One region of the Bradyrhizobium sp. WSM4872 genome, then DNA from elsewhere that is predicted to be linked to it. Evidence: predicted binding sites of a transcription regulator. Region 1 holds the regulator's gene; the other holds the start of a gene.
What was found. The regulator PhoB, encoded in region 1, activates phosphate uptake and scavenging genes when phosphate is short. The targets are predictions, from matches to a motif close to TGTCATNNANCTGTCAT.
Positions count from the first base shown of each region.

Region 2: the regulator PhoB is predicted to act here: its motif matches at 1,476-1,492, upstream of ugpB (sn-glycerol-3-phosphate ABC transporter substrate-binding protein UgpB).

Region 1 is NZ_JBVVPT010000028.1:41,912-45,316, forward strand. Features, by position in the region: gene AC0L3C_RS28570 (acetylornithine transaminase) at 1-398, opposite strand, end outside; gene AC0L3C_RS28575 (GcrA family cell cycle regulator) at 854-1,366, shown strand; gene phoB (phosphate regulon transcriptional regulator PhoB) at 1,595-2,302, opposite strand; gene phoU (phosphate signaling complex protein PhoU) at 2,317-3,033, opposite strand; gene pstB (phosphate ABC transporter ATP-binding protein PstB) at 3,044-3,405, opposite strand, start outside.
Region 2 is NZ_JBVVPT010000007.1:36,241-39,645, forward strand. Features, by position in the region: gene ugpA (sn-glycerol-3-phosphate ABC transporter permease UgpA) at 1-45, opposite strand, end outside; gene ugpB (sn-glycerol-3-phosphate ABC transporter substrate-binding protein UgpB) at 93-1,409, opposite strand; gene AC0L3C_RS12110 (CaiB/BaiF CoA transferase family protein) at 1,826-3,043, opposite strand; gene AC0L3C_RS12115 (organic hydroperoxide resistance protein) at 3,217-3,405, opposite strand, start outside.

The DNA.
Region 1 (3,405 bases):
AAGGCGCCTTCGAAGGTGATCATGCGATAGCGGTCGGGATGGCCCTTCGCGGCGTGATAACGGCGCACGACCTTGATCACGCATTCCAGCGCTTCGGCGCCGGAATTGCAGAAGAACACGAAGTCCGCGAAACTTTCATTGCACAGGCGCGCGGCGAGCTTTTCGCCGTCCGGGCTCTGGAACAGGTTCGACATGTGCCAGAGCTTGGTCGCCTGCTCCTGCAACGCCGCGACCAGCGCCGGATGGGCATGGCCGAGCGCGTTCACCGCCACCCCCGAGGTGAAATCGAGATAGCGCTCGCCATTAGTCGCGATCAGCCAGCAGCCTTCGCCACGCTCGAAACCGAGGTCGGATCTGGCGAAAACGGGGAGCAAATGCGGCGCTGCGCTGTTAGTCATGGCGGTCACTTGAATGTTGCGGACGGTGTGAGCGTGCATTGCGCAACGCACCATCGACCGGCCCGGAAAACGAAACGTGCCGCCTCTTGAGGGCGGCACGCACGACTATCTTAGGCCTGGTGAAACGGGTGTCAATGCCGCCCGGAAAGCCTCGCGAAACGCTGAATCCGTAGTCTTGCGGTGCCGATTTTGCGGGATTTAGCCACGGAACATGTGGAAGCGAGTCGGCGGACTCTTGCGCGGGAGTCACGCCATATTGTAGCGTTTGGATTGTCAGATACGACATCTCGTGCAGTGGTTCTGATCTTTAAGTCCTTATGTACCGGCGTAAACGTTCGGGCGTTCAAGACGCGCCCGGCGAGCCTTAAGGGATTCTGGCGGCACGGGTTTTTGAAGGCTTAGGCATTCGCTGCGAGGCCCCAGGATGGCTGGCGCGCAGCGAGGGAAAGGGTGCAATGACGGTTTTGACCTGGTCCGATGATCGCGTCGAGCAGCTGAAAAAGCTCTGGGAGGCCGGACTTTCGGCCAGCCAGATCGCGGCGGAGCTCGGCAATGTGACCCGCAATGCCGTGATCGGCAAAGTGCACAGGCTCGGCCTTTCGGGCCGCGCCAAGAGCCCTTCGTCGGCAGCGCCCCGGCCGCGCAAGGCGCGTCCCGCGCAGCACATGATGCGGGTGAGCCGCCCGATCTCGCGCGGCAACACCGCGCTGGCGCAGGCCTTTGAGGTCGAGGCTGAGCCGGATCCGGTCACATACGACAACGTGGTGCCGATGAGCCAGCGGCTGTCGCTGCTGGAATTGAACGAGGCGACCTGCCACTGGCCGGTCGGCGATCCCTCGAGCCCGGACTTCTTCTTCTGTGGTGGCCGTGCGTTGTCCGGCCTGCCCTATTGCGCCCAGCACTCGCGCGTCGCGTACCAGCCGGCATCGGATCGGCGCCGCGCACCGGTGAAGCCGGGTCCGCGGTAATCACGGCAAGTCGTCGCGCGAAGACAGTTCAACAATTTCAGTGTCGTCCTGGCGAAAGCCAGGACCCATACTCCGAGCACGCAGTAGTCGTGCGGAAGGGGTCACTCCGAGTCTTCGCCAAACCACGTTCGGTGGTTATGGGTCCCGGATCAGCGCTCGCTTCGCTCGCTTGTCCGGGACGACGTCGGAGAATTCGGGGACAGCTCGCCAGCAAACAAGCCTGCAACCCTACACCTGCTCCGCCTTGGCAAAACGATCATCCAGCGCGTAGCCGGCGCCGCGGACGGTGCGGATCGGGTCCTGCTCGCGGCCGAGATTGAGCAGCTTGCGCAGGCGGCCGATATGCACGTCGACGGTACGCTCATCGATGTAGATGTCGCGGCCCCAAACGCTGTCGAGCAGTTGCTCGCGCGAGAACACCCGGCCCGGATGCTCCAGGAAGAACTCCAGCAGGCGATATTCGGTCGGACCGAGATCGATCGGCCGGCCCGAGCGCGCCACGCGGCGCTTGTCGCGGTCGAGCTCGATGTCGCCAAAAGCAAGCACGGTGGCGAGCCGCTCGGGGCTCGCGCGCCGCAGCAGGCCTTTCACGCGCGCGAGCAGCTCCGGCACCGAGAACGGCTTGACGATGTAATCGTCGGCGCCGGTCGCAAGACCCCGCACCCGTTCGCTCTCCTCGCCGCGCGCGGTGAGCATGATGATCGGGAGCTGCTTGGTCTCGGGACGGGTGCGAAGCCGCCGGCACAATTCGATGCCTGACAGGCCCGGCAGCATCCAGTCGAGCACGATCAGATCGGGGATGTGCTCCTTGAGGCGAGTGTCGGCGTCGTCGCCGCGCATCACCGTCTCGACGTCATAGCCGTCGCCTTCGAGGTTGTAGCGGAGAAGCTCCGTCAGAGCTTCCTCGTCCTCAACCACCATAATGCGTGCGCCCATCGGGTCGTCGCTCCTTAAGTGTTCGGTACCGTGTTGGCGAAGGTCGTCATGTCGCCCTTCGGCCGCTTGTCGGTGATCGCCTGTCCCTCGATCATGTAGAACACGGTCTCGGCGATGTTGGTGGCGTGGTCGCCGATCCGCTCGATGTTCTTGGCGCAGAACATCAAATGGATACAGAACGAGATGTTGCGCGGATCCTCCATCATGTAGGTAAGGAGCTCGCGGAACAGCGAGGTGCAGATGGCGTCGACCTCCTCGTCGCCCTTCCACACCGCCATCGCCGCCGGCAGATCATGCGCGGCATAGGCGTCCAGCACCGACTTGACCTGCTGCTGCACGAGGTCGGTCATGTGCTCGAGGCCGCGAAACAGCTTGAGCGGATGGAAGTCCGTCTCCAGCGCCGCGACGCGTTTGCCCATGTTCTTGGCGAGGTCGCCGATGCGCTCGAGATCGGTCGCGACGCGCATGGCGCCGACGATCTCGCGCAGGTCGACCGCCATCGGCTGGCGGCGGGCGATGGTGAGGACCGCACGCTCCTCGATGCGCTTCTGCAGCGCGTCGAGTTCTGTGTCGATGGCGACGACGCGCTGGCCGAGCGGGACGTCGCGGCGGATCAGCGCGTCGACGGACTCGACGATCATGCGCTCGGCGATGCCACCCATCTCGGCGACCAGGCGGGTGAGTTCCTGGAGGTCGGTATCGAAGGCCTTTGCGGTATGTTCAGAACCCATGTCGCGTCTCCTAGCCGAACCGGCCGGTGATGTAATCCTGCGTGCGCCGGTCAGTCGGCGACGTGAAGATCTTGCTGGTGTCGTCGAATTCGATCAGCTCGCCGAGATACATGAAGGCGGTCTTGTCGGAGACGCGCGCCGCCTGCTGCATGTTGTGAGTGACGATCGCGATCGTGTAATCCTCGGACAGCTCCTGGATCAGCTCCTCGACCTTGGCGGTCGAGATCGGGTCGAGCGCCGAACAGGGTTCGTCGAACAGGATCACCTCGGGCCGCACCGCGACGGTGCGGGCGATGCAGAGGCGCTGCTGCTGGCCGCCCGAGAGCGACAGGCCGGAGGCGTTGAGCTTGTCCTTGACCTCGTTCCACAGCG
Region 2 (3,405 bases), on a different contig from region 1:
CGCGTACGGTAACAGCCTTGACTGGAAAATGGCTTGCTTTTGCATGATGCCAGCAGAGCGGCAGGCCGGGTCGCGGCCTGCCGCTCATTGCCTCACTTGACGGCGGTCTTTTCGAACTGCCGCAGCATCGTGTTGCCGCGCTCAACCGCGGAGTCGAGTGCCTGCTTGGCGGTCTTCTTGCCGGCCAGCGCCTGCTCGATCTCTTCCGACCAGACGTCACGCAGCTGCACCATGTTGCCGAGGCGCAGACCGCGCGAGTTCTCGGTCGGCTCCTTGTTGGTCAGCTCGAGCAGCGGCGTTTCGAGATAGGGCTGATCCTTGTAGAAGCCCTCTTCCTTTGCCTTCGCATAGGCCGCCTTGGTGATCGGCAGATAGCCGGAGGCCTTGTGGATATAGACCTGGCGATCAGTGTCCGAGAGGAAGGTCAGGAACTTCGCGACGCCCTTGTATTCCTCGGCCGACTTGCCGCCCATCACCCACAGCGAAGCGCCGCCGATGATCGAGTTCTGCGGTGCGCCCTTGACGTCGGGATAATAGGGCATCGGCACGGCTGTGAAGTTGAACTTGGCCTGCGCCTTGACGTTGCCGAAGAACGCGGACGAGGTCAGGTAGATCGGGCATTCGCCGGAGGTGAAGCGACCCTCGCCGGTGTTGGTGCGGCCGGCGTAGTCATAGGTCTTGGTCTTCTGCAGCTCGACCAGGGTTTCGAGATGCTTGACCTGAAGCGGTCCGTTGAACTCGAGCACGGTGTCGAAGCCGTCGAGGCCGTTGGCCTTGCTGGCGAGCGGCAAATTGTGCCAGGCCGAGAGCTGTTCGAGATTGACCCAGGTGACCCAGGAGCCCGAGAAGCCGCAGGTGTCGTGACCCGCAGCCTTCAGCTTCTTGGCGGCCTCGAACGTTTCGGGCCAGGTCTTCGGGATCTCGACATTCGCCTTCTTCAGCTCGTCGAGGTTGACCCACATCACGGTCGAGGACGAGTTGAAGGGGAAGGACAGCATTTCGCCCTTCGACGTCGAATAATAGCCGGTGATGGCGGGCAGGTAGATCTTGGGGTCGAACTTCTCGCCGGCGTCGGCCATCAGCTTGTAGACGGGCTTCACGGCGCCGGTCGCGGCCATCATGGTCGCGGTGCCGACTTCGAACACCTGCATGATGTGCGGGGCATTGCCGGCGCGGAACGCCGCGATGCCGGCGTTCATCGTATCGGGATAGTTGCCCTTGTAGGTCGGGATCACCTTGTAGTCGCTCTGCGACGCGTTGAAGTCGGTGGCGAGCTTGACGATGACGTCGTTGTTGGCCCCGGTCATCGCGTGCCACCACTGGATTTCGGTCGCGGCCAAGGCCGGCGAGGCCGATAGTCCTACCGTGAGTGCAATAGCGGCAGCCGCTCCAAACTTTCTAAGAGCCATCAAGTAAACCTCCCTTGGCCGTTCTCTTGGGCCGTCAAAAATGATCGCTTGCGCTAGCAGCGCCATATGACGTTCACATGACTGTGTAAGCGGGCGAAACGAAAGCGGCAAGCGCTGGAAAAGGGAAGCCGTCAAATAGGCGAATGCCGCGCGCGCGGCGTCCTCCATTCGCGTTGCACAGAGCGCCCGCGCCGCAGTGCGGCATTGGACGTCATCGCGGAATGGCAGTGGAAGATCGCCGATGCCGCTGCGAGCTCGAAAACCTCTCCCGCTTGCGGGAGAGGTCGCGCCGAAGGCGCGGGTGAGGGCTCTCTCCGCTTGGGGATTGTCCCGTTGCGGAGACACCCTCTCCCCAACCCTCTCCCGCAAGCGGGCGAGGGAGCGCGCCTACGGTGAGGCTCGATCTTCGTCTTATCTCAGCGCTTGCGTTCCGGGCCGCAGACCGTGCCCTGCTCGACCATCGCGTCGATCTCGGACCTGGAGTAGCCGAACTCGCCGAGCACCTCGGCTGCGTGCTGGCTGAATTTCGGCGGCAGGCGATGCAGGCTCGGCTTGCTGCGGTCGAGCCGGATCGGGGACGCCACGCCCTTGTACCAGTCCTTCTCGATAATATCGCCGCGCGCGATCGTGTGCGGATTGGTCAACGCCTGGTCGATCTTCTGCACGGGGCCTGCGGGCAGGCCCGCGGCGAGCAGGCGATTGCACAGCGGCTCGGCCTCGTGCTGGCTGAACACGGCGGCGAGTTCGGCCCGCAGCGCTTCGCGATTGGCGATGCGGTCCTTGTTGCGCGCAAAGCGTGGATCGGTGCCGAGCTCGGGCTTGCCGATCTCCTTGGCGAGCTTGCGGAAGGTGCCGTCATTGCCGACGCCGATGAAGATGTCGTCGGTCTTGGTCGGGAAGATCGCATAGGGCACGAGGTTGGGATGCTCGTTGCCGGTCAGCGCCGGCGGCTTGCCATGCATGAAATAATTCGCGGTGTGCGGATGCATGATGGCGAGACCGGTCTCGTACAGCGTGGTCTCCAGGAACTGGCCCTGGCCCGAGCGCTGCCGCTCCGACAGCGCCATCAGGATGCCGATCGCCGCATAGAGGCCGGTGCCGATGTCGACCAGCGGCACGCCGATCCGCATCGGTCCGCTCTCGGGCGAGCCGGTCGCCGCGATCATGCCGGTCATGGCCTGGATGATGGCGTCATAGCCGGGATTGCCGCCGCGCGGGCCGTCGGCGCCGAAGCCGCAGATCCGGCAATGCACGAGGCGCGGGAATTTCTCGCGCAACACGTCGTTGCCGATGCCCCATTTCTCCAGCGTGCCCGGCTTGAAGTTCTCGATCAGGACGTCGGCGCTCTCCAGCATCTTGAGCAGCACGGTCCGGCCGCCCTCGGAGGCGAGGTCGAGGCCGATCGAGCGCTTGTTGCGGTTGATGCCGATGAAATAGGCCGCGTCTTCCTCGTGGAAGGGAGGGCCCCAGTCGCGTACCTCGTCGCCTGCGGGCGGCTCGACCTTGATCACGTCGGCGCCGTGGTCGGCGAGGATCTGGGTGCAATAGGGACCGCCGAGCACGCGCGTGAGATCGATGACGCGCAGGCCGCTCATTGCACCCGTGGCGGCTCCAGAACTGGCGGCTTCAGTCATGCCTTCGCGTCCCCTGTGTCGATGTGATCACAGGCCTAACGAGGTTCGTCCGAGCCGGCAATGGCTTCCCGCGTAGGGCCTCATGCAGGCCCGTCGCCGCAATCCCGTGGGATGGCAAATCAAGGGAAGCGGCCGGCCCGAGGGATCCCGGGTCGGCCGCTTCAGCTAACCGATCAGACGACCGTCAGGCGAACGTCGACATTACCGCGCGTCGCGTTGGAATAGGGGCACACCTGGTGCGCCTTCTCGACCAGCGCCTCGGCTTCCGCGCGGGCGAGGCCCGGCAGCGATACGGCAAGGTCGATGTCGAGACCGAAGCCGCCGGCCGCGCGCGGGCCAATGCCGACGGTCGAGGTCACGGA